DNA from 3 places in the Porphyrobacter sp. ULC335 genome. Region 1 is predicted to be linked to each of the others. Evidence: predicted binding sites of a transcription regulator. Region 1 holds the regulator's gene; each other region holds the start of a gene.
The links. Region 1 encodes LexA, which represses DNA repair genes until DNA is damaged. Its sites were predicted from a motif close to GTTCCNCNCTTGTTCT; they were not measured.

Region 1 (10,338 bases):
GACTGGCACGGCGCGCAAGGTCAGGGTCAATGTTCCCACGGCAGCGCTGGGCGAGGGCGGAGTGCCTGCAGGCCTTGCAGAGGGTACCATCGTGCGGCTGCGGGCACGCTTGATGCCGCCAGCCAGCCCGATGTTGCCCGGTAGTTACGACTTCGCGCGCGCGGCGTGGTTTCAGGGGCTTGCCGCGACCGGCACGATGGTCGGCACGCTGACGGTGGCCAGCCCCGCGCCGGAAAGCCGCGGTCTCGCCAGTTTGCAACGCTCGCTGGCCGAGCATGTCCGGTCACAGGTCGAGGGCTCTCCGGGAGCAATCGCTGCGGCTTTTGCCAGCGGGGATCGCGGAGGGATTGCCGAGAGCGACGAGGCGGCGATGCGGGATTCGGGGCTGACACACCTTCTCTCGATCAGCGGCTTGCACGTCAGCGCGGTGATCGCTGCGGCCTATTTCGCCGTGCTGCGCTTGCTGGCGCTGTGGCCTGCTCTGGCGTTGCGGGTGCGTTTGCCGGTGGTCGCTGCGGGGGCGGGGGCGCTGGCGGGAGTGGGCTATACGCTGCTGACTGGCGCCGAGGTTCCGACGATCCGCAGCTGTGTTGCCGCCCTACTGGTGCTCGGCGCGCTGGCCTTGGGGCGCGATGCGCTCTCGCTCAGGATGGTGGCGGTGGCGGCGGGCTTCGTGCTGTTGCTCTGGCCCGAAAGCGCGGTCGGCCCGAGCTTCCAGATGAGTTTCGCCGCCGTGCTGGCGATCATCGCTCTCGCCAACAGCGCGCCGGTGCAAGCCTTCCTCGCCCCGCGCGAGGAGCCGTGGTGGGCTCGCACCGGGCGGCGGGTGGTCATGCTGTTTGCGACAGGTGTGGTGATCGAACTGGCGCTGATGCCGATCGTGCTGTTCCACTTCCACCGTGCGGGGATGTATGGCGCCTTCGCCAATGTGGTGGCGATCCCGTTGGTGACGTTTGTTGCGATGCCGATGATCGCGCTGGCGCTGGTGGCCGATCTTGTGGGAGCGGGGGCGCCGTTCTGGTGGCTGGTAGAACAGTCGCTGGCGCTGCTGTTATGGATCGCGCATGTCACGGCCAGGCAGGCGGGGGCGGTGCGAATGATGCCGCAAATCAGCACCTTGGCAGTCGCTCTGTTCGCGTGCGGTGGCTTGTGGCTGGCGCTGTGGAAGGGGCGGGTGCGGCTTGCCGGATTTCTCCCGGTGGCGGTGGCGGGCCTGCTGGCGGCGGCGACACCGGTGCCTGATCTGCTGGTGGCGGGCGACGGGCAACAGGTCGGCATCACGATGACGGGGCCTGACGGAAATCCGCGGCTTTTGTCCCTGCGTGACGGGCGTTCGTCCTACACCCGCGACAATTTGATGGAGCTTGCGGGCGTTGCGGCAGAGCCGGTGCCGCTCGCCGAATGGAAGGGGGCGCGGTGTTCTTCGGCCTTTTGCACCCTCACCCTCCAGCGGGGCGGGCGGGACTGGGTGCTGCTGCTGGGCCGTGGGCGTGACCAGGTCGAGGAGCGCTCCCTGGCCGCCGCCTGTGCCGACGCCGACATCGTTGTTTCGGAGCGGTTTCTTCCCCGTTCCTGCCGCCCGCGCTGGCTCAAGGCCGACCGACGCTTCCTCGAACGGTCCGGAGGCTTGTCGATCAATCTTGCCAGCGAGCGGATTACCACCGTTGCCGAGGGTCAGGGCTCGCATGGCTGGTGGTGCGGTGTGAAGGAGTGACACACCCATCGGGCCAAACCGGCGCTTAGGGGGGTCTAAGCCGGGCTAGAAGGGGTCTGAAGGGGGTCTAACCGGGGTCTGGAACCCCTGAAATCGGGGCTGGATCGGCACCAGCATTAAGCCAACAGTCTGAAATAGAACAGCAATCAGGCCGGAGAGCGATGTTTCACGCCAAAGCGAGCATTACCGCCCCCGCGCGCTACGCCCTCCGGCCCCGATTGCCTCAGTGATAGCGGCGCAGCAGGCCAGCCAGCTTGCCCTGCACCTCGACCTCGTCGGGGCGATAGAACTGCGGATCATAGGCCGCGTTGGCCGGATCGAGCCGGATCTGGCCGCCTTCCTTGCGCAGATACTTCAGCGTCGCTTCCTCGCCGCGCACCAGCGCGACCACGATCTCGCCATCGCGCGCGGTGTTGGTCCGCCGCACCAGCGCGAAATCGCCATCGAAGATACCCGCTTCGACCATCGAGTCGCCCGACACTTCGAGCGCATAATGCTCGCCCGGGCCGAGCAACGCGGCCGGAACCGGCAGGGTCGACTGGCCTTCCAGCGCCTCGATCGGCGCACCCGCCGCGATCCGCCCGTGCAAGGGCAGTTCGATCACATCATTCGCGGCAACGGATTCGGCCACACGCGGAGCAGGCGGAACCATCGGCACCACATTGCCGCCCGCAGCATTGCTGCGCGCAGGGGTCGTGTCGCCGGGCTGGCGGATCACTTCAAGCGCGCGCGCGCGGTTGGGCAGGCGGCGCAGGAACCCGCGTTCTTCCAGCGCGGAAATCAGCCGGTGCACGCCCGACTTGCTCTTGAGGTCGAGCGCTTCCTTCATTTCCTCGAAACTCGGCGAGATGCCGGTTTCTTCCAGCCTTTGCTGGATGAAACGGATCAACTCGTGCTGCTTGGCCGTCAGCATGGATAAATCTCCCTTGGTCGCATTCACGCCCGGCCCATCGGCCCGGCGCCAGTCCCAGATGTGCTCCAAGAGGCACCCGCCCGGATGAGGGCAAGGTGCTTTGCATGCACGCCCGTTCCGCCATTAAGGTGAACGAACAAGGAACAATTAGGCAACCCGCGAAAGGGTGTCAAGCGCGCCGCGCGCCAAACCCTCGCAATTCAGCCATTTTGGAGGCGGAACACCCGCACCGGCTCGCCCGCCGCGACTGGCGGGGCGTGGGCGGGCCGGTCGATCAGGCAATCGGCGGCGGCAAGGGCGGAGAGCGCCGAGGAATCCTGCGATCCGGCCAGTCGCACGCTTTCTCCATCGCTCATTGCGCGCAGGAATTCGCGGCGTGGGCCGATGGCGGGCAGGTCTTCGCCCGCCAGCATCGTGACCGCGCGCGGGAGCGGGTCAGGATCGCCCATGCTGGCGCGCACCAGCGGCAGGGCAAACAGGAAGGCGGTGACGAAGCTCGACACCGGATTGCCGGGTAGGCCAAGGATCACCTGCCTGCCCAACGCATCCTCCCGCGTCGCGACCATCAGCGGCTTGCCCGGCTTGATCGCTACCCGCCAGAAGTCGATTTTCGCACCCCAGTCCTTGAGCGCCTGCTGGATGAGATCATGATCGCCCACCGATGCCCCGCCGGAGGTGATGAGGATGTGGCTGTCCTCGGCGCGCTTGAGGGCGGCGGCGAGCGCGGCGCGATCATCGGCCACCGGGCCTAAGGGGTCGACGAAGCCGACATAGGGGGAGAGCATCGCGGCCAGCATCACACCGTTGCTCGCCGGGGTCTGGTGCGGGCCGCAGGGCTTGCCGGGCGCGACCAATTCATCGCCGCTGTCGAGTACGGCGACCCCGGGGGGCAAGCGCCACGACAGCACCCCGTGTCCGGCCGAGGCCGCGAGCGCTAGCACTGCAGGCGAGTAGGCGGTGCCTTTTGTCAGCACCGTGTCGCCATCGCGGAAATCGAAGCCGGCCTTGCGAATGTGCTTGCCCGGCGGCGGAAGTTCGGTCGCAGTCACGAGGTTGTCTTCGACGCGGGCATCTTCCTGAAGCAGCACGCTGACCGCACCCTCTGGAACGATCGCGCCCGTCGAAATTCGCACGCATTGGCCTGCGGCGAGTTCGGCGGGGTAGGGCGCGCCCGCACGGCTTTCGCCCACACGCTGCCAAGGACCGGCGCCTGACGTTATCGCATAACCGTCCATTGCGGACAGATCGGCGGCGGGTTGGGTGCGAAGGGCGGTAACGTCCTTGGCCAAGAAACGCCGTTCGGCAAACGTCGAGAGGCCAAGCACACAGGAAGGGGGCTGCGGAGCGAGCGCCAACAGGCGGGCTTGAGCTTCCTCCAGGCCGAGCGGCGCGTTCAAGCGGGCGCTTTCCAGTCGCCGGACTTGCCGCCGCTTTTGGCGATCAGGCGGACTTCGCCGATCACCATGCCCTTGTCGATGGCTTTAGCCATGTCATAGATTGTAAGGAGTGCGACCGAAACCGCTGTCATCGCTTCCATTTCCACGCCCGTCTTGCCGGTGAGCGAGGCGGTGGCGGTGGCGCGGATGGCGTCTGCTTCGTAAGCGAAGTCGATATTCACCGCGTCGAGTGCGAGTGGATGGCATAGCGGGATCAACTCGCCCGTGCGCTTGGCCGCCATGATCCCGGCGATCCGCGCGGTGCCGAGCACGTCGCCCTTGGGCGCATTGCCAGCGCGGATGGCTTCCAGCGCCTCTGCCGACATGGCGATCCGCCCCGATGCCACCGCGCGGCGGGCGGTGGCGGGCTTGCCGCCGACGTCGACCATATGCGCGGTGCCGTCGCTATCAAGGTGGGTGAGTTTGGTCATGCTCTACGCTTCTGAGCCCAGCAGGGCTCGCGTGGCACTCGCAATATCGTCAGCGCGCATCAGGCTTTCGCCGACGAGGAAGGTGCGCACGCCGGCCGCTTCGAGCAGCTGGATATCGGCATGGGTGTTGATCCCGCTCTCGCCAACCAGCAGCGTGCCTTCGGGCGCAAGCGGGGCGAGGCGTTCCGTGGTGGCGAGACTGGTGGTGAAGGTCTTCAGATCGCGGTTGTTGACCCCGATGAGACGCGATTTGAGGACGCGCGCGGCACGCTCCATCTCGGCCTCGTCATGGACTTCGACGAGAACGTCCATGTCATGCTCGCGCGCGGCGGCTTCGATCTCGGCCATCGCGCTGTCCTCCAGCGCGGCGACGATGATCAGGATCGCGTCGGCCCCGAGGGCGCGCGCTTCGAGGCACTGCCACGGATCGACCATGAAGTCCTTGCGCAGCACCGGCAGCGCGCAGGCGGTCCGCGCCTCGACGAGGTAATCCTCATGGCCCTGGAAATAGGGCGCATCGGTCAGCACCGAGAGGCAGGCAGCGCCGCCCGCTTCGTAGGCGGCGGCATGTTCTGCGGGGCGGAAGTCGGCGCGGATCAGGCCTTTGGAGGGGCTCGCCTTCTTGATCTCGGCGATCAGCGCATAGCCGCTGGCGGCGCGGGCGCGCAGGGCCGCTTCGAACCCGCGCGGGGCCGATTGCAGGCGGGCGGCTTCCGCCAGCTGCGCGACGCTGACCGCGAGCTTGCGGGCGGCGACTTCATCGCGCTTGGTGGCGCAGATTTCTTCGAGCTTGTTCATTGTCTCATGCCTTTGCCGTTCGCCTCGAGCGAAGTCGAGAGGCCATTGCAGGGTATCTCGACTGCACTCGACACGGACGGGGAGGGGTTACTTCGCCAAAGCGATCCACTTTTCGAGCAACGCCAGCGCAGCCCCGCTGTCCAGTGCCTCGGCCGCCATCGCTGCGCGTTCGCGCCAGTCGCTACCGCGCCCCGCGACCGTCAGCGCGCCGGCCGCGTTGAACAACACGGCATCGCGGTAGGGGCCGGGTGTGCCCATCAGCAGCGCTTTCAGGGCGGCGGCGTTATGCTTGGCATCATCGCCCCGGATCGCTTCGATCGGCGCATGGGGCAGGCCTGCTGCGCTCGCGTCTAGGCGCTCCATCGTGAAGGCGTTGCCGGTGACGACCGCCACCTCGTTCCCGCCTGCGAGGCTCAACTCGTCGAGCCCTTCATCGCCCGAGACAATCAGCGACTTGCCCGTGCCGAGCCGGGCCATCGCACCGGCATAGATCGGTACATAGGCGGGCCGGGCGATGCCGATCAGTTGGCTGGTGACCTTGGCCGGGTTCGACAGCGGGCCCATCAGGTTGAAGATCGTGCGCTGGCCGATCCGCACCCGGATGGGCTGGATGCGCGCCATCGCGGGGTGGTGGTTCTTGGCGAAGAGGAAGCAAATGCCGATCTCCGCCAGCGTCTTTTCCGCCGTGCGGCCCGCTGCGTCCATGTCGAGGCCCAATGCCTCCAGCGTGTCTGCCGCGCCCGCTTTGGATGATGCTGCGCGGTTGCCGTGCTTGGCGACCGGTACGCCGGAGGCTGCAACCACGAGGCTGACCGCGGTCGAGACGTTGAGGGTGTGGTGCCCGTCGCCCCCCGTGCCGCAGACGTCGATCGCGCCTTCCGGGGCGTCAATCGGGATCAGCCGTGCCCTGAGCGCCCGTGCGGCCCCGGCGATTTCGTCCGAGGTCTCGCCGCGTGCTGATAGCGCCACGAGGAAGTCCGCAATTTCATCTTCCGATGGCGCGCCGTCGAGCAGCACGCCGAAGGCCGCCTCGGCCTCCGCTTCGGTGAGCGGCGCTGCGACATCTGGCAGCGTGCTCATGCGGTCAGCCTTGCGGGCAGCACCGGCTCCAGCCCGCACAGCCGCACGAAGTTGGCGAGCAGCGCATGGCCATGCTCGGTGGCGATGCTCTCGGGGTGGAACTGCACCGAATGGATCGGCAGCGATGCATGGCGGAATCCCATGACTGAGGGGTGATCGAAGCCCGGCGTTTCGGCATGGGCATTGGCGACCAGTTCGGCCGGCACATCCACCACCTCAAGGCTGTGATAGCGCGTCGCGATGAAGGGCGAGGGCAGGCCTGCGAACACGCCCGTCCCGTCATGCGTCACCGGCGAGGTCTTGCCATGCATCAGCCCGCCGCGCTGCACCGTGCCGCCGAAATGCTGTCCGATCGCCTGATGGCCAAGGCATACGCCCATCAGCGGCTTGCCCGCGTCAGCACAGGCCGCGACCAGATCGAGGCTGATGCCCGCCTCGTTCGGTGTGCAGGGGCCCGGCGAGATCAGGAACCCCGACGCATTGGTGCGCAGCGCGTCGGCGGCGGTCAGGGCGTCGTTGCGCTCGACCCGCACCTCGGCCCCCAGCTCCATCAGGTAATGGACGAGGTTGAAGGTGAAGCTGTCGTAATTGTCGATGACGAGTATTTGTGGTGAGGGGATCATTCTGCGGCTGCCTTCTCGCGTTTCGTCACCACGATGATCGGGCCGACGCGGCCCTTGTCGAGCCGTTCGGTCGCCGGATCCCACAGCGAGGACACTGCGCCGTCGAGATAGAGTGCGTTGCTGACCTTCAGCTGGTCTCGGAAAAAGCGTGCCAGCTGGCCGAAGCTCACCGGCGCGCCGGAGATCACGAAGTGCGCTTTGCCGCTCGCGTCCACGCCCACGGCGTTGCGGATCGCTTTGGAGGGGCCATCGTCCTGAATTTCGGGGTGCAGCTTGCCATCGATCAGCAGCAGCGGCCCGGATTGCGTGCCGAACTCCGGCCGGTCACCGACCGTTTCGAAGAAAGTGTTGCTCCCCAGCACCCGCCAGCTTCCGCCGGTGCCGAAGAATACGCCGTTGGGCTTCATGTAGAAATTGCCCGTCCCGTCGCCGCGGTTCAGCTCGCCGAGCCGCTCGCCGTTCTGGACGTAGTAGCCGATCGCCTTCAGATCATCGCCATACATCCCGCCGTTGATGGCAAAGGCGATGGTGGCGGGATCGACGCTTCCTGCAAAAGCACCCAGCGAACCGAAAGGCTGCTTGTCCGCGCCGAGATTCGCCATGTCGATGCGGTGCTGCGCAGGATCGGCGACGCAATGGGTGAGCGCCACGTCCTCGAACGTCACCGTTTCGCAGGCCGAAGGCCCGGCAGCGGCGCTGGGCGTCGGCGCGGGGGTTTCTTCAATCTCCGACCCGTCGAGCGCGATCTTGACCACGGATTCGCCCGCAGGCTCCTGCGAACAGGCGCACATGGCGAGCGTCAGGCTGGCGGCAAGGGCAAGGCTGCGCTTCACTGGCCGTACCCCGGTTCGCCCGCGACGCGCACCGCTTCACGCGCGGCGGCGATCAGCGCGCCTGATTTGGCACGGCATTCGGCGAGTTCGTAATCGGGTTCGCTGTCGGCGACGATGCCTGCGCCCGCCTGCACGTGCATCACTCCGTCCTTCACCACGGCGGTGCGCAGCACGATGCAGCTATCAAGGCTGCCGTCGGGCGCGAAATAGCCGACGCCCCCGGCATAGGCCCCGCGCGTCTCGGGTTCGAGCTCGGCAATGATCTCGCAGGCGCGTATCTTGGGCGCGCCCGAGACGGTGCCTGCGGGGAAGCCTGCAAACAGCGCGTCCAATGCGTCTTTCGACGGATCAAGCTGGCCCACCACATTGCTGACGATGTGCATCACATGGCTGTACCGCTCGATGGTGAAGCTGTCAGTGACCTCGACCGTCCCTGCCGAAGCGACCCGGCCAACATCATTGCGGCCCAGATCAAGCAGCATGAGATGCTCGGCGCGCTCCTTGGGGTCGGCGAGCAGGCTTGCTTCGTTGGCGATATCCTCGTCCCGCGTGGCCCCGCGTGGACGCGTGCCTGCGATGGGGCGGATGGTGACTTCGCCCTCTCTCACCCGGACAAGGATTTCCGGCGAGGAACCCACCAGCGCAAAGCCCGGCAGGTCGAGGAAGTAGAGGAAGGGCGAGGGGTTCACCCGCCGCAGCGCGCGGTACAGCGCCAGCGGGGGCAGGGTGAAAGGGCAGGTGAAGCGCTGGGCCAGCACCACCTGGAAGATATCGCCTGCGAGGATGTAGTCCTTCGCCTTCAGGGCCATCGCCTTGTAATCGTCCGGCGCGATGACGGGCGCGAGGTCGGGCAGGGTGTCCGGCACCGCATCCGCAGCAGCGGCAGGCATGGGCTGGCCAAGCTGGCTCAGCGTGGCATCGATCCGCTCGCCCGCACGCTCAACGGCGGCAGCGGGATCGCGCGCCTCCCAGATCGGGGCGATGGCGAACAGCGCGTTGGTGAGCCCGTCGAACACCAGAATGACGGTGGGGCGCACAAACAGCATGTCAGGCAGGTCGAGCGGGCTGTCAGCGGCGCGGGGCAGCGTCTCGACAAGGCCGATCGTCTCGTAGCCGAGATAGCCGACAAGGCAGGCGAGCGCGGGCGGCAGGCCTTCCGGCATCGGGTCGATCCGGCACGTGGCGGCAAGCCCGCGCAGTTCCGCCAGCGCATCGCCGTGGAGCGGCGTGAAGGCCTCGCGGTTCTGGCGCCAGTCGCGGTTGAGTTCGGCGTGATTGCCCTTGGCGCGGAACACCAGATCGGGGTCGAGCCCCAACAGGCTGTAACGCCCGCGCACCTCGCCGCCCTCGACGCTTTCCAGCAGGAAATCGCCGCGTCCGGGCACGATCAGCCGCCGCGCCGCGCCAACCGGCGTGTCGCTATCGGCTATGATCCGCCGCCACACCAGCGCCGGCTTGCCCTGAGCGAGCATGGCGGCGGCGGCGGCGGCGTTCTCGGGCAGTCCGGTCGCAGAAGGGGTCACGAAGCGCTCACACCCGGTGTCACTGTTCGCCGGAAAGCTGCTTGCGCACGGCGGCGATCCCGGCATCGTTGCGGGTCACGCCCAGTTCCTTGCGCATCGCGGCGGTGGCTTGCTGGCGATATTCCTCGGACAGCGCGCTGCCGAGCTGCTGGCGGGTCTGCGCGATCAGCTGGCCCTCCTTGTCGAGCGGCAGAGTGCTGATGTCTTCGAGGTTGACGATGTACCAGCCAAGATCGCGCGGCCCTTCAAGCGTCTTGGCCGTGCCTTCGGCCATGCTGAACATCAGCACCAGCGGGGGCGGAATGCGGCCCTGCGACTGGGCGAGCAGCTGGCGGCGCTCGAGATCGATCGCCTCACGCTCGAAGCCGGGCTTGTTCTCGGCGGCCAGCGCGGCGGCGAGCGGCGTTCCGGCCCGCACCTTGGCGAGGATGCGCTCGGACGCCTGCTTGGCGAGCACGGCGCCCTGCGTGCGCTTCCATGCGGCAATCGCGCCCTCTCGCACTTCGGCCAGCGGCGGGGCCGAAGCTTCCTCGACCCGCGCGACTTCGAAGATCACGAATTGCTCGCCCGGCACCACTTCGGCCAGCTGCGGTTCGCTTTCTTCCATCTGGAATGCGGTCTGGAGCACCGGCACGAGCTGCGGGACGATCTTCACCTGGGGCTGACCGAAAGCCTGACCGTTGGCGAGCAGCGAAGGGGTGGTTTCCACCTTGAGCCCATAGGCCTTCGCAACCTCGGCCAGCGCTGTGCCGCCGTCGATTTCGCCTTCGATTTCGGCAACCCGGTCGGCGATGGCGGCGACGCGCTTTTCGGCCGAAAGGGCTTCAGTGATTTCAGGAGTGGCCTGCGCGAGGCTGCGCGCGCCGACCTTCTCGATCGAATCGACCCGCGCGACATACCAGCCGAGCGTGCCCTGCGCCGGCTCGATCAACCCGCCCTGCGCGGCCTTGAAGGTGTTCTGAGCAAAGGCGAAGCTGGTTGCGCCCG
Region 2 (10,338 bases), 1.7 Mb from region 1:
CGACCGGCAAGGGATCGTCGCCCATTTCGATGGTGGTTTCCTCGAACAGGTAATCGGGCGCGCGGCGGGTATCGCCGTTGAGCATGTCGGTATAGCTGATCCCCGGGCAGCGGTCGGCGCGGGCGATATCTTTGATCTCGTTCATTGGGCTTGTCCGGTCCTCTCGGGGGCTTGTCCCCGCCTCTCGTCCTCGCACTTTGTGCAGTGTCTCGTGGGGGGAATATCACACAGTCTCGCCGAGGGTCACCCTATCGGATTGGAGAGGAACATGGCTTTACCCGGGTCAATCGCCGCCTTGGGCGACATCATGCAGCTGGCCTACGTGCCGGAGGATTTCGACGCGGCGGTGAAGCACTGGACAGAAACGATGGGCGTCGGCCCGTTCTACATCATCGAGGGCATCCATCTCGATGGCATGAAATACCGCGGGCAGCCGACCGATGCGGTGTTCGATCTGGCGCTGGCCTATTGGGGCGACTTGCAGATCGAGCTGATCCGCCCGCGCGACAATCACCCTTCGGTCTATACCGGCGAGTACGGGGCCACGGGTAATGGCCTCCACCACGTGTGCATTCTGGTTGACGATATCGCGGAGGCGCGGCGGGTCTGCGAGGAGTCCGGCGCCGAAGTGATGATCGAAGGGACGTTTGGCACCAGTCAGGCGATCTATGTCGATGCAGGGGGCGGGCCGGGGACGCTGGTGGAGATTCTCCAGCAGGCCAAGGACGGGCCGGACCTGTTCGGGATGATCAAGGCTGCCGGCGTGGGCTGGGATGGGACGGAGCCGCTTCGCCGTTTTTGATTTCCGCACGCCCCTCCGGGCGCGCGGTCCTCGCTAGACGCGCAGCAAAGCTGCGCCCGCTGCGGGCGGGCGGTCGCCCTTGCGACGCCTGCGGCGCCGAGCCCGCTCTCCCTTGCAATGATGCACTGATCCGGGCCGCAGGCCCGCAAGGCCGACCGGACGCCCGCAGGTGCTCGATCCCGCAGGGATCGAAACGCACCGAGGAGGAACGCGCGGAGGCGCGTTCTCTAATCAGACGCCCCCAGATACCCCAGCTGCCCGGCCTTGAAGATCGTCTGGGCGCGGTTCACGCTGTCCAGCTTCTCGCCCGCGCGGTGGATGTGGTAGCGGATCGTGGCGTGTGACCGGTTGAGGATCATGCTGATCTCCTTGTCGGTCTTGCCGATCGCGGCCCAGCGCAGGCACTCGACCTCGCGCTTGGAGAGCACGCAGTCGGACGGGATGCGCCGCTTGGTGCGGTTGGCCTGCACGTAGCCTGCCACGAAGCACCGCGTGACCATCGCGAACAGCGCGCCATATTCGGCGAACTCGGCCGAGAGGTCTTCCTTCTCGCGGTCCATCGAAATGAAGCTGCTCGCGGAAATCTGGCCGAACGGCAGGTGCACCGGCACCACGATTGCCGCCTTGCACAGCGCGCGCTTCTCGAAGTCGGCAAGGTCGATCTCGCCGAGGTAGGAGTTGCGCCAGCGGGTGTTGAAACCGTGGCGGTTGGCCCAGAAGGGCTCGCTTTCATAGCGGCAGGCACGCGGCAGCGGCGAATGCAGGGCGAGCCGATGATCCTCCCACCAGCGCGCGCCGTCATCCAGCCAGCGGAAGATATCGGCGTTGAGGATCGTGCCATCGGCATCGACCATCGGTTCCTTGGAGGAGATGTCGTCGCAGACCGCGATCTGCATCCCGCGTTCCTGCGCGATGCGGGCGAGCGCCACGGCGGCATCGTGGATGTCCTCGGGACAGGTGATGGTCACCTGTTCGAGCAGCAGATCGAGCGACTCGCGGCCTTGCGGCGTGCGCAGTTCGACAACATTGGTAGCCATTGACCGCCCTTGCTCCTCTGTTTGTTTTCTGATTCGGGAGATTACCGCAATTTTCCGGAATGTCCTCATTATTTACCTAGGGGAAAGCGCGGGCGGCGGGGGCTAGCGAAAGAGACAGGGAGAGTGGCTGAGTATGGCATTTGCGGGCGCGAATTTCGGGGTTGTGGTGAAGGCGCTGGCGGCGGCGGTCCCGCCGGACAGGCCCGCGCTGGTGCACGGCACGCGGGTGGTCAGCTGGGGCGAGCTTGACGCCATCACCGACCGGATCGCGGCGGGGCTGATCGCGCGGGGGCTGAAGCCCGGAGACATTGCCGGGCAGATGCTGCGCAACACGCCCGACTACATGCTCGCCTATTTCGGCTGCGTGAAAGCGGGCGTGGTGCCGGTCAACGTGAACTACCACTACAAGGCCCGCGAGCTGGCGGACATCTTCAGCCGCTTCGGGTTGAAGGCGCTGTTCACCGAGAGCGACTTTGCCGATGCCGCGCGCGAGGCGATGCCGGAAGGCGCGCTGACGGTGGATGTGGGGAGCGCCGAGTGGGATGCGCTCTGCGAAAGCGCGCTGCCCGCCGGGTTCGCCATCCATGATGACGCGCAAGCCCTGTTCCTCACCGCGACCGGCGGCACCACGGGCATGCCCAAGGCGGTGATGTGGCCGATGGATCAGGCCTGGGGCGCGTTCAATATCGGGCTGTGGCAGCGCCCGCCGGGCACGCCGCCGCTGATCGTTTCCAGCCTCGACGAGCAAGTGGCGCAGGCCGCCGCCATCGGCCCCGATCACCCCGCCAGCAATTCGCCGATGCTGCTGCTCAGCCCGCTGATGCACGGCGCGGGGCAGTTCACCGCAGTGATCCATCTCCTGAAAGGCGGCACGCTGGCGCTGCTGCCGGGGCCGAAATTCGACGCCGATCTGGCGCTGGATGAAGTGAAGCGCATTGGCGCGCGCGGTATCTTTATCGTCGGCGATGCCTTTGCCCTGCCACTCGCCGACAGGCTGGATGCGCGCGGGGATGGGGCGGAGGCATTGGCGAGCCTCAGGAGCATCACCTCGTCAGGCGCAGTGTTATCGCCAGTGCTCAAACAGCGGCTTATCGCCCATCACCCTTCGCTGATGATCATCGACGCACTCGGCTCCTCGGAAAGCTCGGGCACCGGGATCGTCATCACCACTGCGGCGGGATCGAGCGGCGGGGGCAAGTTCCAGCCCTTGCCCGGGCGCGAGACCAAGCTGTTCGACGAGCATTTCAACGAAATCCGCCCCGGCAGCGACGGCGTCGGCATTGTCGCGCGCACCGGGCCGCTACCGCTCGGCTATCTCGGCGAGGACGAAAAGAACGCGCAGACCTTCCCCGTGATCGGCGGCCAGCGCTGGCTGATGACCGGCGACCGCGCGCGCTGGTCGGCGGACGGCACGCTCGAATTCATCGGCCGCGACAATATGTGCATCAACACCGGCGGCGAGAAGGTCTTCCCCGAGGAGGTCGAGGCGGTGCTGCTGGATCATCCCGCTGTGAAGGACGTGCGCGTCGTCAGCCTTCCCGATGCGCGCTTTGGCCGCAAGGTGGTGGCCGTGGTGCAGCCGGAGGGCGCGTCAGAGGGGCTGGAGGCCGCGCTGGACACCCACGCCCGCGCGGGGCTGGCAGGCTACAAGATCCCGCGCCTCTACGTGCTGACCGGCCAGTCGCTCAGGCTCAACAACGGCAAGCCTGATTACAAGACCGCGCAGGCCATTGCGGAGGCGGAGGCGGGCTGAAGCGCCAAGCGCGAGCGCCCGTTCGACAATCGCCAAAATCACTTGGCCAAGAATCCGGAAATAATTCTTCTTGCGTGAATCCCGCTTTTCTTGAATCCTGTTTTCTCGATTGATTACGGTATGATGGATCGAAAAAGGGGAGCGCGAAAATGAATATCAAGCTGAATTTCATTAATCATTCAAATGACACGAACAACAGTGAAATCGTGATTTTTGCGAAGAATACCGCAACGGATATGCAAGAATTCGCGGTCGCATGGAAGGTCATTCGCTTCTGCGGTCAGGGAGAAAACCATCCCTTCGTCTATTCCACCGATTCACAAGTTGCGATGGGCGATAGCTGGGGCAACTTCTCGCCCAGATTGAAAGCCGAGCCCGGACAGCAGTTCACGGCACAGAATACAGCATCCGGGGACCATCTGGCCCTGACCGGAGCGAGCTCCGCGCCCGATGAGATCGAGGTGGTCAATGGTCTGATGAAGGGGAGCATCAGCGCCAATATCTACAAGTCGGGGAGTCTCTTTGCGCAAAAGACTTCGATTGCGCCGGGGATGAAGGCGGTGTTCCAATTCACGCCAACCATCTGGATCGGCGTCGCCTCGGAGGTTGACGAGGGAGCGAACATGAGTTCGGCGATCGTCTCGAGCGTGAACACAGAAATCAGCCTGCTCGGCATTGCCTCGGCAGATATTGTCATGACCGGCGGCGGCGCTGGTCCAGATGCGACGCCGTTCCAGTTCCACCTGGAAAATGTCTCGATGGCCTGACGCGCGGCGATCAAGCGCGAAGCGCGCGGGATGTTTCAGATTCGCGCGGCAATGATTCGGTTGGGCAGGATGTGACATCCGCCTGATCGTCGCCCTGTGCTTCGCATGGGGCGACGGTAGCGCTGGCGCCAGATCAGCAGCCGTTGCCCCGAACAACGGCCGGCAGATGCGCGCATGCCCCAAAGGCGCATTGCGCAGCGGCTATCCACGCAACATTCGAACCCCGGCCCGTGCAAAAGATTCACGGGTGGATTCGAATGATTCAATCACCATATTTTTCTTCACAGATTCAGTTTGGGGGTTGCGGGCCGCGCGACTCAAGCTTGCTCCACGCGTCGCGGGGTTTTGGCGGGCTCTCCGGCCCCTCGGAATGGTAACTAGGTGCTTAATCGCCCGTTGACGTGAGTCCCTAGGTGATTCATCATCTAGTGGTTCGGCGCAAATCGGACCCCCAACCCTTGGTAAATCTCCCGCCGCCCCGCAGAGGGCATGCGGAGGGAGATTCGCTCTGGCCCGGGGATCCAAGGCGCGCCGCGAATGGGACTGATCGACCTGCCAGCACGTCCAAACAGGGGGCAAGCTGTTGGCAAGTCTGTGGACCAAACTGTATAGAACAGAATCGGAACATGGCCTCTTGTGCCATGGGCCCGATTCGGGGGACAAATGGGGCTGACAATGGATTTCAAGGCGAGCGACAACGTGCCCAATGATGCGGTGAACACCGATGTGACCAATGAAGCGATTCCGGGCGAGCTGGATGCGGGCACCAATGCCGCCGCGCCTGCGGGGGATGAAATGCCCTCCAAGAACGAAAAGGCTGTGACAATGAACAAGACCGATGCCGGATCCGATGTGCTGATCGCCGCCAAGGCGGGCGAAGCGCTGGCCGGCGCCATGGCCGAAGTGGCCAAGGCTGCCGCAGTGGACAGCAAGAAGGTCAACGACCGCCGCTTCACCGTTGTCACCGATAACAGCCGCGATGCGCGCCTGACCGATTTCGGCAAGGACACGCTGACCGACCGTTACCTGCTGCCCGGCGAGACCTATCAGGATCTCTTCGCCCGTGTGGCCGATGCCTATGCCGACGATCAGGATCACGCCCAGCGCCTGTATGGCTACATCTCGAACCTGTGGTTCATGCCGGCCACGCCGGTGCTGTCGAACGGCGGCACCAATCGCGGCCTGCCGATCTCGTGCTACCTCAACTCGGTCGAGGACAGCCTCGAAGGGATCGTCGGCACGTGGAATGAAAACGTGTGGCTGGCGTCCAAGGGCGGCGGGATCGGCACCTATTGGGGCAATGTCCGCGGCATTGGCGAGCCGGTGGGCCTGAACGGCAAGACCAGCGGGATCATTCCCTTCGTGCGCGTGATGGATTCGCTGACGCTGGCGATTTCGCAGGGCTCGCTGCGGCGTGGTTCGGCGGCCTGCTATCTCGATATCAGCCACCCGGAAATCGAGGAGTTCCTCGAAATCCGGAAGCCCTCGGGCGATTTCAACCGCAAGGCGCTGAACCTGCACCACGGCGTGCTGATCACCGACGAATTCATGCATGCAGTGCGTGAAGGCGCCGAGTTCCAGCTGCGCAGCCCGCGCGATGGATCGGTGCGGCAGACGGTCGACGCGCGCTCGCTGTTCCAGAAGCTGGTCGAGACCCGCCTCGCGACCGGTGAGCCCTATATCGTCTTCAACGACACCGTGAACCGCATGATGCCCAAGCATCACCGCGATCTGGGCCTCAAGGTTTCGACCTCGAACCTGTGCTCGGAGATCACCCTGCCGACCGGCATTGACCACCTCGGCAATGACCGCACGGCGGTGTGCTGCCTGTCCTCGCTCAACCTCGAAACCTGGGAAGAGTGGAAGGGCGACAAGCAGTTCATCGAGGACGTGATGCGCTTCCTCGACAACGTCCTGCAGGACTATATCGACCGCGCGCCGGACGAGATGGCCCGCGCCAAGTACTCGGCCTCGCGCGAGCGTTCGGTCGGCCTCGGGGTGATGGGCTTCCACTCGTACCTCCAGCAGAAGAACGTCGCCTTCGAAAGCGCGATGGCCAAGGCGCTGAACCTCCAGATGTTCAAGCACATCCACGCCAAGGCGTGCGAGGCTTCGATGCTGCTGGCGCAGGAACGCGGGCCCTGCCCCGACGCGGCCGACATGGGCGCGATGGAGCGGTTCAGCTGCAAGATGGCGATCGCGCCGACCGCGTCGATCAGCATCATCTGCGGCGGCACCTCGGCCTGTATCGAGCCGATCCCGGCCAACATCTACACCCACAAGACCCTGTCGGGCAGCTTCATCGTCAAGAACCCGTACCTGGAAAAGGTGCTCGACAAGAAGTCGAAGAACTCGACCAATGTCTGGAACTCGATCCTCGAGCGGGGCGGTTCGGTGCAGCACCTCGACTTCCTCACCGTGGAAGAGAAGGCGACCTTCAAGACCAGCTTCGAGATCGACCAGCGCTGGCTGCTCGAATTCGCGGCCGACCGCACGCCCTACATCGATCAGGCCCAGTCGCTGAACCTGTTCATCCCGGCCGATGTCGACAAGTGGGACCTGATGATGCTCCACTATCAGGCGTGGGAGCGCGGCATCAAGTCGCTGTATTACCTGCGGTCCAAGTCCGTGCAGCGCGCCGGCTTCGTCGGCGGGGTGGAGGCGGACAACACCTCCGAACTCGCCAAGATCGAGCTCAGCGCCGAGACCGATTACGAGGAATGCCTGAGCTGCCAGTAAGCGGCGCCAGCGGGCGCGCGGGCGGGGCCGGACCCCGCCCCCGCAGCACCCGCGGCAGCTGCCACCAAGGGGGACAAATAGAATGAACCTGCCGTTTGCCATGGGGCTGTTCGGGCTGATCGTCAGCGCCGTTTTCGCCTTCAACTCGGTGCGCGAACTCAAGCGCAATGTCGAAGGCCACGCCCGCAACGCCGCGATGATCCACATCGCGATGGTATCGATGCTTGTGCCCTTCTGCCTCTACGTCGTCATCGCCTACGCGCCCTGATTTCGCTGAATCCAAGCGCCCCGCGCTTCCGTATCTGCTATACCTTTTGCCTTAGGAGTATCCGCCCATGTCGCTTCTCGAAGCCCGCAACACCTACAAGCCCTTCCAGTACCCCTGGGCCTATGACTTCTGGAAGCGCCAGCAGCAGATCCACTGGATGCCCGAAGAAGTGCCGCTGGGCGAGGATTGCCGCGACTGGGCGCAGAAGATCACCGAGAACGAGCGCAACCTGCTCACCCAGATCTTCCGCTTCTTCACCCAGGCCGATGTCGAGGTGCAGAACTGCTATCACGAAAACTACGGCCGGGTGTTCAAGCCGACCGAAGTGAAGATGATGCTTGCCGCCTTCTCCAACATGGAGACGGTGCACATCGCGGCGTATTCGCACCTGCTCGACACCATCGGCATGCCCGAAAGCGAATACTCCGCCTTCCTCGAATACGAGGAAATGAAGGACAAGCACGATTTCCTCCAGACCTTCGGCGTGGACAGCGATGAAGATATCGCCCGCACCCTCGCCGTGTTCGGCGGCTTCACCGAAGGGCTGCAGCTGTTCGCCAGCTTCGCCATGCTGATGAACTTCCCGCGCTTCAACAAGATGAAGGGCATGGGCCAGATCGTCAGCTGGTCGGTGCGTGACGAAAGCCTGCACTGCGAAGGCATCATCAAGCTGTTCCACACCTTCTGCGAGGAACGCCAATGCCTCACCAAGGCTGTGAAGGAAGACCTGATCGACATCTGCCAGAAGACCGTGCGTCTGGAAGACAACTTCATCGACCTCGCCTTCGAAATGGGCCCGATCAACGGCATGAGCGCCAAGGAGATCAAGCGTTACATCCGCTACATCGCCGACTGGCGCCTGAAGCAGCTCGGCCTGCAGGAAATCTACATGATCGAGGAGCACCCGCTCCCCTGGCTCGCCCCGCTGCTCAACGGCGTCGAACACGCCAACTTCTTCGAAACCCGCGCGACCGAATATTCGAAGGGCGCAACGCGCGGCGACTGGAACACCGTGTGGTCGTCGTTCGACAAGCGCCAGAAGGCCAAGGCCGTGAACGAGGATGACGGCGTTGTGGCCGAGGCCGGGCTGTTTGGGGCTGAGGCTGCGGAGTAGGAGAATCCGGATCTGAAATGCAGATCTATTGAAAATACGATAGACCGTGCATTTCTAGCGCCAGCCACCCTCAGCTGGGCAGACATAAAGCTAAAATTCAGCTAAATAGAGGGGAGATGGACCTGCGCCATCTCCCCATCTTCTTTGGGTCCAAACCGAAGTTGAAGTTGTCGCTGCTAATCCGAGGAGCTTCGCTGGTGTCCAAAACCGGCGATGGGTGCAGCAGTGACACTGGGGTCTTAATTCAGTGCGCCGCGGAAGGAAACCCCATTGGCCGAGATTCCAGTCATCATGGGCCAAGTTTTGTCTTCAGGAGTGAAGACTATCGTTGGCTCCGTGCGTTACAAGCATCTTCATGAACGCCTCTTCACGCCTTGGCGTGATGCGCGAACCAAGCAAGGCTATCAGCGAAAACCAGCTCAAGGCCGCATCTTAAAGCTGATGATGGAAATTCGACGTGGGCGGGTAGACATCCCGACGGCAGTTCTTTTGAATGCGCGCCACGATTCATGGCGTGCCGCGTTGGAAGAGCGCACAGATGGCGATTGCAGCACATTCGACCTTAACGCTTATAGTGGCACGCTTTCTGTTGTTGACGGGCAGCATCGGTTGGCTGCTTTCCGCGGGCTTATGGCCGAGGATCCCCAAAGATACGGGGATTTCAAGATTCAATTCGTCATGATGCTTGGCGCTGACGAAGGTCAAGAGCTTGAGCAATTCTACATCGTGAATTCTACTGCTAAATCAGTGAAAACTGATTTGGCTTACGACCTTCTTAAGCAACGCGCTGAGCATGACGGGAAAGTCATGACGGGTTTAATTGAATCAGGTCAAGATTGGAAAGTCGAGGCTCAAGCAATTACCGAGATGATGGCAGACAGTTCCGATATCTGGCGAAATCGGATCCGGCTAGCAAACGAAGATCGTGGTATAACTACGATACCAAGCGCCTCATTTGTCACTTCATTGAGAAAATTCCTGAATTACCCCCTTCTGAAAAATGTAGGGAGAGATAGGAAATTTCAAATCCTCGAAAGCTACTGGAGAGGAATTCGGTCGGCGATGCCCGAACCATTTAAAGAAAGTCAAAAATACACCTTAATGAAGGGTATTGGTGTGTGGGCAATGCATGAGATCCTTCCGGAAATTGCTGAGCTAGTGCGATCGAACGGCGGCTCGCTCCTTGAAGATGACAACTATGCAGAACTCTTGCAGCCGATGTTTGATCACCTTGATGGTGAAAACAAGGACGCAGAATTCGTCAAGGGAGCCGATTTCTGGCTCACTGCACCTAAAGGCGGTGCCGCAGGAAGCTACTCGTCATCAGCAGGGAAGCGTGTCCTAATTTCTAAGTTGCTGAACGGCCTGCCTGATCTAGAACTCGAATGAGGGTTGCGCTCAACATTTCCGCCCCCAAAATCCCGTCTCCCCGGGCTTGCCTGCCCCGGCGCAGGCCGGGGACCCGGGGCCCCGCTCTCTTCCGCGCCGATGAAAGAACAGCGGGATCCCGGGTCAGGCCCGGGACGGGGGACAGGTCGCTCCCCAATCTCGTCACCCCGGCGTAGGCCGGGGCCCAGTTTTCTTTCCCTGACGTTCGCTCTCAGCCGCTCTGAGTCCCGGCCTGCGCCGGGATGACGGGCAGGTTAGGCCCCTAACACCACGCCCGTCGCACGCCGCCCCATTGCTCGGCCAGCCCCTCGCGCACCAGCACTTCGCCAAGGCTTGCGCCGCCGCGGGTGACCAGTTTCAGGGTGCGGCCGTATTTGTCCCGGCTGCGCCCCTCGGGATTGGGTTTGAGGGAGAACGGCCCCGCGTTCAGCAGCGTCACCAGCCGCTGCGTGGCGCGGCGGCCCATCAT
Region 3 (10,338 bases), 700 kb from region 1:
GCTTGCAGAGGCCACCACGCTCGGCTTCACCGCGCCCATCTTTGCGGTGCTGATCGCCATTGCCTTGTTCCGGGAGCGGATCGGCCCCTACCGGTGGAGCGCAGTGGCCATTGGCTTTGCCGGGGTGATCGTGGTGATGCAGCCTTTCTCCGGCCTTCACGAGGGTGTGACGCTGGCGGGCATAGCCGTGGGCCTTGTCGCACCCTTGATGGTCGCGTTCATCAGCTTCCAGATCCAGGACCTCAACACCACCGAAAATCCGTGGAGCATCGTCTTCTGGTTCGCCGCACTGAGCATGCCCGTGGCCGCGATCGCCCTACCCTTTGTCGCGGCGGCGCATGATCCGGTCACCTGGGCACTGATCCTCGGAATGGGGCTTGTTGGCGCGGCGGCACAGATGCTGCTGACAACCTCGCTAAGGTTCGGATCGGCCGCAGTTATCCTGCTGATGGATTATACCGCGCTGCTGTGGGCAAGCTTCTACGGCTTCTACATTTTCGACCGCGCCGCGCCCGCGAGCCTGTGGCTGGGAGCACCACTGATCATCGGGGCCGGACTGCTGATCGCGTGGCGGGAGCGGCAGCTCGCCCGATCCCGAGTGCACTCTGGCGAATAGTCCAACGGATGATGGACCTTCCGTTGGTTAGGTCAGGTTGCTCACGCGGGGATCACCCCGAAGGAGCCACCTATCATGTCCACTCGAAATCTGATTGCCGCCATCGCCTTCTCCGCTCTCGCGCTCACCACTACTGCGTGCAACACTGTCGATGGCGCGGGCGACGATCTGAAGTCGGCCTCGCGCGAGGTGAAGAAAGAGATCTGACCCCGCTCGTCCGACAGGCGCGGCGATTCACCGCATTGTCAGGATTTATCAGGCAGGGCCATGCGTTGATCCATCGAGATTGACCAAAAGGACCTGCCTGATGATTCGCAAAGTTCTGACCGCCGCTGCCCTCACCGCTCTCGCGCTGACCGCCACTGCCTGCAACACGGTTGACGGCATTGGTGACGATATCAAGTCGGTCGGTCAGGCCGGCAAGCGCGCAATCGACTAAATAATCCTATAAATCAGCATGATGTTGTTGGCGGGCAACGCATATCGCGCTGTCCGCCTCAACCCGTGCTGATCTGCAAGAGCGTCAAGCGCATCGGCAGCGCGCAAGCCCCACGCCGGATTGCGGGCCTTCAGGCTGGCGTCGAAATCGAGGTTCGACGGCGCGGTTTCCACCCCTTGCTCGATATAGGGTCCATAAAGGATCAACGGCCCGCCGGTGCCGGCCAATAGCCGGGCGGCACCATGGAAAAGCCCTTCGGTCGCCTGCCAAGGGCTGATGTGGACCATGTTGATGCACAGAATTGCGGCCGCTGCGACAACCGGCCAACGATCTGGCTCCGCCGCGTCAAGCAGGAGCGGTTCGGCCAGATTCCCGCCAGCATATTCGTCGCGGTAGGCTGCAATCGACGCCAAAGCTTCCGGCGAGGGATCGGTGGGTTGCCACCCTAGCCCGGAAAAGCGCCCGGCGAAAAACACAGCGTGCTCCCCCGTCCCCGCTGCAATTTCGAGTACTGTGCCGCTGGCTGGCAGTTCGCGCGACAGCACTTCGGCGATGGGGCCCCGGTTGCGTTCGGTGGCGGGGGCGTGCTGTTTCAAACTTCACTCTCGAGGGGGAAAGTCACCGAAAAACTTCCCTGACCGGCAAGCTCTGCATCGACTGAGACGACGACCCCGCCGCCCCGGTCCCTGTCACGCGTGGCGATCCAGATCCTTTCGAGCAGTTTTGAAATCTCGCTCCTGTCCTCTCGTGTTGCAAAAAAGCTCTGCCCCTTCTCGCCGTCCTTCACGCAGAAAAACTCATACTTTGAAAAGCCATAGGAACTGCGGGCCTCGAAACGCACGACCGGGCAATCCTGTCCGGCGTAGTGCCGGCTGATCTCGGCGATCTTGCGAACACCATCCTCGACGGGATCGAACGGCATGACATCTCCCTCGGTCGCAATAATCAGCATAAGCGCTTCAAGCATCACGACACCTGCCGCTCCTGCCCCTCCCAATAGGGCGCGCGCAGTTCGCGGCGCAGGATCTTGCCAGAGGCATTGCGTGGCATCAGCGGGATGACATCGACGCTCTTGGGTGCCTTGAACGCCGCGATCCGCTCGCGCGCCCAGGCGATGACGTCGGCTTCATCCACCTCGCAGCCCGGCTTAGCGACGACGCAGGCCTTCACCTCCTCGCCCCACTTGGCGCTCGGCACACCGATCACCGCAACCTCGGCGATGGCAGGGTGGCCGTAGATCGCGCTTTCGACCTCAGCGGGATATACGTTCTCGCCCCCGGAGATGATCATGTCCTTGATGCGGTCCTGGATGTAGACGTAGCCGTCCGCGTCCATCACGCCCGCATCGCCGGTGTGGAGCCAGCCATCGGGATCAATGGTTTTCGCAGTGGCTTCGGGCAGCTTCCAGTAACCTGCGGTGTTCGAAGGCGAGCGAATGCACACCTCACCGATCTCACCGCGCGGCACTTCGACGTTGTCGCTTCCCCGGACTTCGATCTCGACCGCAGGGCAGGCCTTGCCCGCCGAGCGCATGCGCTGGTTGCCTTCAAGGCTGTGATCCTCGGGCGGCAGGATCGAGATCGTCCCACTCGTCTCCGTCATCCCGTAAGCTTGCAGGAACTTGGTGGTCGGCATGGTCCGCACCGCTTCCTTCAGCAATTCCAAGGGCATTGGCGCGGCGCCATACATCAGGTATTTGAGGTTGCTGAAATCGGTGGTGGCCGCACGCGGGTGCTGCACTACCATCTGGAGCGCGGCCGGCACGATGAACATATGCGTCGCGCCTGCTTCGATCGCTTCGAGCACACCGACCGGCGAAAACTCGGCCTGCACCAGCGAACGCACGCCGTTGGCAACGGCAATGTTCACCAGCCCCGTACCGCCAATATGCGCGCACGGCATGGCGACAAGCATGCAGTCATTCGCTTCGTAGAACTGGAAATCCAGCCCTGCTTCGTTCCCTGGATTGCGCAGGCCCAACAGGTTGGTGTTCGAAAGCATCGCCCCCTTGGGATTGCCGGTCGTGCCCGAGGTGTAGAGTTGCAGCACCGGGTCATGCGGGCCGGGCGGCGTGTAGTCCGCTGGCTCGAAGCCTGCCGCAGCCGTCCGCGCCGCTTCGGCCTCGATCACTTCGGGATTGGCGGGAACTTCGCCCGCAACGGCGTGCGCCGTGTCGATGAAGTCGGCGTCGGCAAACAGCAGCTTCGCTTCGGTGTCGGTGAGGATATAGGCGATCTCGCGCGGGGCGAGACGCCAGCCGATCGGCACCATCACCGCCCCCATCCGCGCCGCAGCAATATAGAGCAGGAAATAGGTATCGCGGTTCTTTCCAAGCCATGCGATCCGGTCACCTGCGGCAATCCCGCGGGATTGCATCAGCGCGATCAATTGGCGGGTAAGAACATCAGCCCCGGCATAGGTCGTAATCCGCCCGTCCTGATCGAAAGCCGGACCTTCGGGCCGCTCCCTCGCCCAGAAGTGCAGGATTTCATCGAAGGTCGAAAAGTCATGATAGGCGTTTCTCGCCATGGCGCTGCTCTCTCCCAAAAGCCGTGTGGAGAGAGGTTAAGCGCATTGCCCTGCGCCGGTCCAGCCGCGTTTTAGCGAAACCGCCCTTGCCTGCGCGCTGCGGGCTCACGGAGCAGAAGCCATATGCCAAGTCCCAAGGGTCCGGCCATAAGCGTGGCGAAAAGCACGGGCGCCTGAATAAACCGCGAGATGTTCTTCGCATCCCCATCGCGTGAGATCCACAGGCCGACGAACAGGTCGAAGGCGAGGTAATGCGTCCAGCCGATTGTCACCCCTGCGTCGCTGGCAAAGATCGCCCGCACACCCGCGATGGTCGAAAAGTCGGCTCCGCCGCCGCCCGGATTGGGGATGAGTCCGCTCACCACCCCGATCAGCCCGGCGGCGTAGACCAGGCACAACAGGCCCACGCCCAAGTATAACACCGCCGAAAGCAGCGCCGGCCAACGCGGCAGGAGGATCAGCGCGACCCACCCGACCAGTGCCAGCATATTCACCGCACTGAAAATGAATGCCCAGCTCATGCCGCATCTCCGGTCTCGCCAACGCGGCGCCATTCGCGTGCAGCGCGCCGCATCGCCTCGTTGTCGTGGGTGAAGCGCCCGCCTGCCCGGCGTAGCGCAAGGCCGAGCGCGGCCTCGGCCACCAGCCCTGCGTCGATCGAGCGATAGCGTTCCCACGAACCCGTCAGCAGCGGATCGATCAGCGGTGCGGCGATCAGCGCGGCGCGCTCTGCAAAGCGCAAATCGCCCTGACGCTCACCGCGCAGCAAGCCGGGGTGCAGGATGTCCAGGCGCTTGAAGCCGATCCGTGACAGCGCGTCCTCGGTCTCGCCCTTCACACGCATGTAGAAGCTTTTGGACCGGGCGTCGGCACCCGCAGCACTGACCATCACCATATTGGGAACACCGGCCCGCTTGGCGGCCTCTGCGGTGGCGAGCACCAGATCATGGTCTACCGCCCGGAACGCCGCTTCGTCGCGCCCTGCCTTCTTCCAGGTTGTGCCCAATGCGCAAATCAGCGCCCGCGGGCGCACCGCATCGAGCACATCGCCCCACTTGTCCGGTTCAGACACGAACATTTCCATCCGCGCAGCGGGCGGCAGCGGTGCCTCGCGCCGGGCAATGCCGAGGATGCGGACATCATCGCCCGCGCTGGCAATCTCGATCACCCGACGTCCCACGAGCCCGGTCGCCCCGACCAGCGCGATACGCACAGGTCCGCTCACCCGCGGCTCATACATTGATCAGCCCCGACGGCCGCTCGCCGTAGATCTGGCTTACTGACTGCATGGCAAACCGGTCGCTCATCCCAGCGATGAAATCAGCGATCACCCGCGCGCGGTGCGGTTCGCGATCGGGCAGGCGCGCCTGCCAGTCGGCGGGCATCAGGCGGGCGTCCTGCGCGTAGGCAGCGAACAGCCGAGCGACCACATCACGCGCACGCTCGGCTGCCGAGACCTGTTCGGCGTGGTAATAGAGGCGTTCGTACATGAAGGCCTTCAGCCGCCGCTCCTGCGCGGCCATCGCTGGCGAGAAGCCCGCGAGTTGCCGCCCTGCTTCACGCACATCACTGACCGAACGCAGGCCTTTAACCTGCGCCGAAGTGTGGTCGATCACGTCGTTCACCATCATCCCGATCTGGTCGCGTATCATTTCGCGCAGCAGACGCTCACGCGGGGCATGGGGAAAGCGTTTTTCGACCGTCCGCCACTGGTCTGCGAGGAAATCGAGCGTGAGAAGATCGTCAAGCTGGAGAAACCCCGCACGCAAGCCATCGTCGATGTCGTGGTTGTCGTAGGCGATGTCATCGGCCACCGCCGCCACCTGCGCCTCGAGCGATGGCCATGTGCCAAGCATCAACGGGAAAGCATGATCAAGTTCGGCCAGCGCCCAATTCGGCGCGGTGACCGGGCCATTGTGCTTGGCGAGGCCTTCGAGCAGATCCCATGTGAGGTTGAGGCCGTCATATTCCGGATAGGGGCACTCGATCCGCATCACCGTACGCAGCGCCTGCGCATTGTGATCAAAGCCGCCATGCCGATCCATCGCGTCTGAAAGTGCAGCCTCCCCCGCGTGGCCGAATGGGGGATGGCCCAGATCATGCGCGAGGCAAAGCGCCTCGGTCAGATCCTCATCGAGCGCGAGTGCGCGGGCGATCACCCGGCCGATCTGCGCAACTTCGAGACTGTGGGTGAGCCTGGTGCGATAATGATCGCCGTCAGGTGCAATGAACACCTGCGTTTTTGATTTCAGCCTCCGGAAACTCATCGAATGGACGATCCGGTCACGGTCACGCTGGAAGGCGCTACGCGGGCCGCGGCGTTCGCCCCCGGAGGCACCGCCGAACTCACGCGGCCCGTGGGCCTCAGGATCAGCAGCATAGATGGCGCGGTTCATCACGGTTCCGGCGATTAGGCGAGCAGGCCGCGCTTCTCAACCGGAACGGGTCGGGAACACCACATAATTCGGCAGGATAGCATCAGGATCGGCTGAGGAAATTATGGGGCCGCCCTCCGGTGATTGGGGGGGAGGAAGGCGGCCCCAAGGGCCTGTCGGTGCGACCCGAAGACCCGGATTATGCCTTTATCGTTTCCGTGACAAAATCCGCGGGCGAGATAGGTGCAAAGATCGTCTGTTGCACCCCGTGCAATGCTGCAATGCGGCAAGACGCCCGCCCGAGCGGACGAGAGGAGGGCTAATTCACGACTTCCTGCTCAAGAATCCAGTCCGCAGCGGCCTCGCAATGAATGCGTGTGCTGTCGAAGATCGGAAGAACGTTGGCATCAACGTCCACCACCAGATCAAGCTCGGTGCAGGCCAGCACCACTGCCTCGGCCCCTTCCTGAGCGGTGTTGGTGATAATTGTCTTCAGCGTCCGCTCCGCCTCACGCGTGACTTTGCCAACCATCAGCTCGTCATAGATGATCCGGTCGAGCATCTCGACATAGGCAAGGTTGGGCGGCAGCAGATCGATGCCATGGGCGACCAGACGCTTGCGGTAGAAACTTTCGGTCATGACATTGCGGGTGCCGAGCAGTGCGGCACTGGTCTTGCCGGCGCGCTTCATGGCGAGCCCGACATATTCCGCGATATGCAGGATCGGAATGTTCACCGATGCGGCGACATCGTCATGAAGACGGTGCATCGAATTGGCGCCGATGATCAGGCCTTCGGCCCCTGCCCCTTCAAGCCGCCGGGCGCTATCAATCAGAACGCTGGCCGCACGCTGCCAGTCACGCTCTTCCACCAAGGCATAAAGCTGGCAGAAATCGAGGCTTTCGATCAGCAGCGGGGCGCTCGCCATCGGTGCGGCGCGTTTCTGGACGATGCGGTTGATGCGATCATAATAGGTCGCGGTCGACACCCAGCTCATGCCGCCGATGATCCCGAGTTTACGCAAACGGGTGCCCCTTCGATTCAGTGTGCAAGTGCGAACAACTCTAAGGCGCAACCGCGCCGCGCGTCCAGAGATCAAGCTGCGCGGCGGCGACTTACTCGGATTTTGGCGGCGAGGCGTGCTGCACGAGCCACGGTTCCAGATCGGCAAGGGTCTGCGCTGCCGCCTCTTCGTGGGGCAGATGGCCGATTTTGGGGTAGGTCACCAGCCGGTTGTTGGGCAGCACATTGGCGAGCCATTGTCCGGCTTCGACCGGAATGATCCGGTCTTCCTCGCCCCACAGGATCAACGTCGGCGTTGCCACAGCGGCGATCTGTGCTTCGGACAGCGGGTCATAGGGATAGCCAAAGCGCTTCAGCGTCGCGCGGCGGTTGCCGGGATAGCGGAGCAGTTCCCAGTAGCGGTCGACAGCGGCCTCACTCGCCACAGATTTCACCGAAACCGATTGCTCAAGGCTCTGCGCAATCAGGCTGCGCGGGGTGATCTGTTCGACCAGCAAGTTGACCCCCGGCATCCGGGCGATGGTGAAGCCGATATTGCCGCTGTCATCGTCTTTCTTGTTGTCCAGCTTCAGCATCGGCCCGCCGCTGCCGTCGACCAGCACAAGGCCGGTTAGGCGTTCGGGGTGCGCCGCGGCAAAGGCGAGCGCGTGCTTGCCGCCCATCGAATTGCCGCCGAGGACGAACTGCTTCAGGTCAAGCGTGTCGGCCACCTCGAGAATATCGGCGACATAATTGTCGCGGCTGTAATCGTCCTTGGGATCAGGACCGGTGAGACCATGACCGACCTGGTCGAAACGGATCACGCGGTACTTCGTCTTGAGAGTCTGCACCCACTGCTCCCACGTGTGCAGATCGGCATTCGATCCGTGGAGCAGGATTATTGCAGGCGCATCCTTCGGCCCCTCGTCACGAAGGTGCACGGTCACCCCGTCACCGATCGTCACAAACTGCGATGGCGGCCCGCCATACTTGGCGCGCATTTCTCCAGCGTCCGTGTCCGGCGTGCGGAAGACGAGGAAAGCGATCACCAGCACCGCCAGAAGCGCAAGCAATCCGCGCCAGACCCATTTCATCATTTCATCTCCGCAATCCAGCGCCGCACCACCGCCACGCCGTCCTTGTCGATACTCGACTTACCGAGTTCGGGCATGGCGATACCGGGTTCGGCGCTGTTCATCCGGTAGAGCAGGATCGATTCGTCCGGGTGTCCGGCGACGATCGAGAAATCATATTCGCCCGCACCGCGCCCCGCCGCGACCGGGCGCTTGCCGATGCCGTAGGCTTGCGGATCATGCTGCTCCCAACGCAGATCAAGGCCGGAATTGGACGCGCCGCCCCCGGGCTGGTGGCAATGGGCGCAGTTCACATCGAGATAGGCGCGGGCGAAGGGCGCGGCGGGGCTGTTGGCGGTATAGCCCGCCCACACCGGCATCGTCGCGCCGCCCGGTGGCAGGTGGTCAAGATTGCCCGCCTTGAACATGTCTCCCATCCATTTGACCGAAAGATTACGGGCTTTCGGGCCGATGGGGATCACCTGGCCATCCTTGCCGTGGCAGGACTTGCACTGGTTCTTGTTCGGGATGGCATAGGAAATCGCTTCCCCCGCAGGCGTCGTAAGTTCGACCCGGCCGCCTGCCAGCGCCAGCGTCGCTTCGGTCTGCTCGGCATTCCACCGATAAGGCAGCGCCACCCAACCATCAGCGCGGTGAAGCAGCACGCGGGTCTCGATCAGGCGGCGCTCCTCGCCCTCACCGAAAGCGAAGGTCTTGATGATCGCCGCACCCACGGGGAACTTAAGCAAGCCCTCTCCGTCAGCGACCAGTTTCGTGCCTTCGGGCAAATAGATGAAGCGCAGCTTGTCTGCCCCGTCCGACCAAAGCGGGGTGTTGAGAGCATAGGGATACACCCGTGCCGCCGGATCAAGCCCGCGCCCGTCCTGAAAGAAGGCGTATTCGCTCAGGTTCTTGGGGAAGGCCGCGCTGGTGATCGCGGCGTCGTTGACCGGCGCGGGTTCGAGCACCGTCGCCTGTGCCAGCGCGCCGCCGAGCGTGGCGCAAGCGAGCGCGAGGAGGCCCGCACCGCGCCTCACTTCAGCCGCGCTTCCAGTTCCGCAGGCGCGCCTACCTCGGGGAATTCCCAGGACTCAAGCGGAGTCAGGGTCAGCGGACCGGGCCGGGCTTCAGCTAGGCTCTGGCCGGGCTTCGACAGGTTGAGCGTCCAGCCGGTCACCCCCTCGGCAATGCGCAGGCCATTGCCGTCCTCGACAATTCCGTCCCACAGCACCGGCGGCAGCGCGCCGCCGAAGGCTTCGAGCAGCGCCTCCTTGCCATCAAGCTGCGGATCATCCCCCCCCGCGCCCGAAGGCGTTGGGGCCGACGATCACGTTACGGGCGTAGGGATTGTAACGCGCATCATCGAAGGGCTGGGTATAGGCGATCACCATGACATGCGCCGTGGCGTTGCCCTCGAAGGCGTTCTCCTCGATCAGCACGCCATCATTGGCCATCACCAGCACGCCCGTGCCGCGCCGCACGGAGGCGACGATATTGCCCGGGGGCGCGAAATTGGGGGTGTCGTTATCCTTCACCACATTATGCCGCATGATCACATTGCCGCCCCCCATGACCGGCAGGCCGGGCAGGTCGAACACCAGCAGACCGCCGGTGTTATGGGTGGCGATATTCTCGGTCACCAGCGCGTTGCGGCTGTTCTCGATCTCGATCCCGGCGACGTTGTATTCGACGAGGTTGCCCCGCACCGTAATGTCGCGACTCTGGCCGACGTAGATGCCTGCGTCCGACGCGCCCACCACCTTCGAGCGGGTCACCAGCACGCCCGTGCTTTCGACCGGGTAGATGCCGTAGGCCCCGTTGGTCGGCTTGGGCCCGCCAGTCCATTCGACGCGGATCGAGTTGTAGACGATCATGTCCGCGCCCTTGGACTTGATCCCGTCACCCTTGGGGTTCTCGATCGCGAAGCCATGCAGGGTGACGTTATCGGACGTGACGAGCAACCCTTCGCCCGCACCCTGCTGGCCGGTGAAATCGAGGATGGTCTTGTCCATCCCCGCGCCGCGGACAGTAACGCCGTCAACATCGAGGCTGAGCCCGTCGGTGAGCGTGAACCGTCCTTCGCCCAGTTCCACCACATCACCGGGCACGGCAAGGATCAGTGCTTCCTGCAAGCGCTCGCCTGCGCCCTCGCCCGGTGCGACACGGTGGGTCTCTGCGGCGAGCGGCGCGGCAGTTGCGAGCAATGCGGCGGCTAGAGCCAGTCGGTTCATGATATTCTCCCTCTCCATGCGCAGTGTGACGCATGCGGGGGAGCAAAAGCAAGCGCCTCAAGCAGCGCAGCGG

Region 2: KVF90_RS04050 (ribonucleoside-diphosphate reductase subunit alpha) is a predicted target of LexA. The motif match lies at 4,970-4,985, and genes of this name have one in related genera.
Region 3: KVF90_RS08710 (deoxyguanosinetriphosphate triphosphohydrolase) is a predicted target of LexA. The motif match lies at 6,023-6,038, and genes of this name have one in related genera.

What each region holds. Positions count from the first base shown of each region.
Region 1 is NZ_CP078091.1:2,532,478-2,542,815, reverse strand. It holds gene KVF90_RS12130 (ComEC/Rec2 family competence protein) at 1-1,714, shown strand, start outside; gene lexA (transcriptional repressor LexA) at 1,938-2,627, opposite strand; gene KVF90_RS12120 (molybdopterin molybdotransferase MoeA) at 2,828-4,024, opposite strand; gene moaC (cyclic pyranopterin monophosphate synthase MoaC) at 4,021-4,494, opposite strand; gene trpC (indole-3-glycerol phosphate synthase TrpC) at 4,498-5,292, opposite strand; gene trpD (anthranilate phosphoribosyltransferase) at 5,380-6,372, opposite strand; gene KVF90_RS12100 (anthranilate synthase component II) at 6,369-6,995, opposite strand; gene KVF90_RS12095 (phosphodiester glycosidase family protein) at 6,992-7,828, opposite strand; gene trpE (anthranilate synthase component I) at 7,825-9,300, opposite strand; gene KVF90_RS12085 (peptidylprolyl isomerase) at 9,371-10,338, opposite strand, start outside.
Region 2 is NZ_CP078091.1:821,157-831,494, forward strand. It holds gene KVF90_RS04025 (aromatic ring-hydroxylating oxygenase subunit alpha) at 1-145, opposite strand, end outside; gene KVF90_RS04030 (VOC family protein) at 269-802, shown strand; gene KVF90_RS04035 (helix-turn-helix transcriptional regulator) at 1,030-1,839, opposite strand; gene KVF90_RS04040 (AMP-binding protein) at 1,973-3,592, shown strand; gene KVF90_RS04045 (hypothetical protein) at 3,742-4,359, shown strand; gene KVF90_RS04050 (ribonucleoside-diphosphate reductase subunit alpha) at 5,035-7,098, shown strand; gene KVF90_RS04055 (hypothetical protein) at 7,181-7,366, shown strand; gene KVF90_RS04060 (ribonucleotide-diphosphate reductase subunit beta) at 7,434-8,480, shown strand; gene KVF90_RS04065 (DGQHR domain-containing protein) at 8,751-9,869, shown strand; gene KVF90_RS04070 (thermonuclease family protein) at 10,132-10,338, opposite strand, start outside.
Region 3 is NZ_CP078091.1:1,829,662-1,839,999, reverse strand. It holds gene KVF90_RS08750 (DMT family transporter) at 1-616, shown strand, start outside; gene KVF90_RS08745 (Entericidin EcnA/B family protein) at 692-823, shown strand; gene KVF90_RS08740 (Entericidin EcnA/B family protein) at 924-1,055, shown strand; gene KVF90_RS08735 (class I SAM-dependent methyltransferase) at 1,052-1,651, opposite strand; gene KVF90_RS08730 (hypothetical protein) at 1,648-2,022, opposite strand; gene KVF90_RS08725 (long-chain-fatty-acid--CoA ligase) at 2,022-3,584, opposite strand; gene KVF90_RS08720 (ABA4-like family protein) at 3,656-4,105, opposite strand; gene KVF90_RS08715 (NAD(P)H-binding protein) at 4,102-4,809, opposite strand; gene KVF90_RS08710 (deoxyguanosinetriphosphate triphosphohydrolase) at 4,817-5,980, opposite strand; gene KVF90_RS08705 (aspartate/glutamate racemase family protein) at 6,279-6,983, opposite strand; gene KVF90_RS08700 (alpha/beta hydrolase) at 7,075-8,058, opposite strand; gene KVF90_RS08695 (SO2930 family diheme c-type cytochrome) at 8,055-9,071, opposite strand; gene KVF90_RS17385 (hypothetical protein) at 9,068-9,265, opposite strand; gene KVF90_RS08690 (parallel beta-helix domain-containing protein) at 9,324-10,265, opposite strand.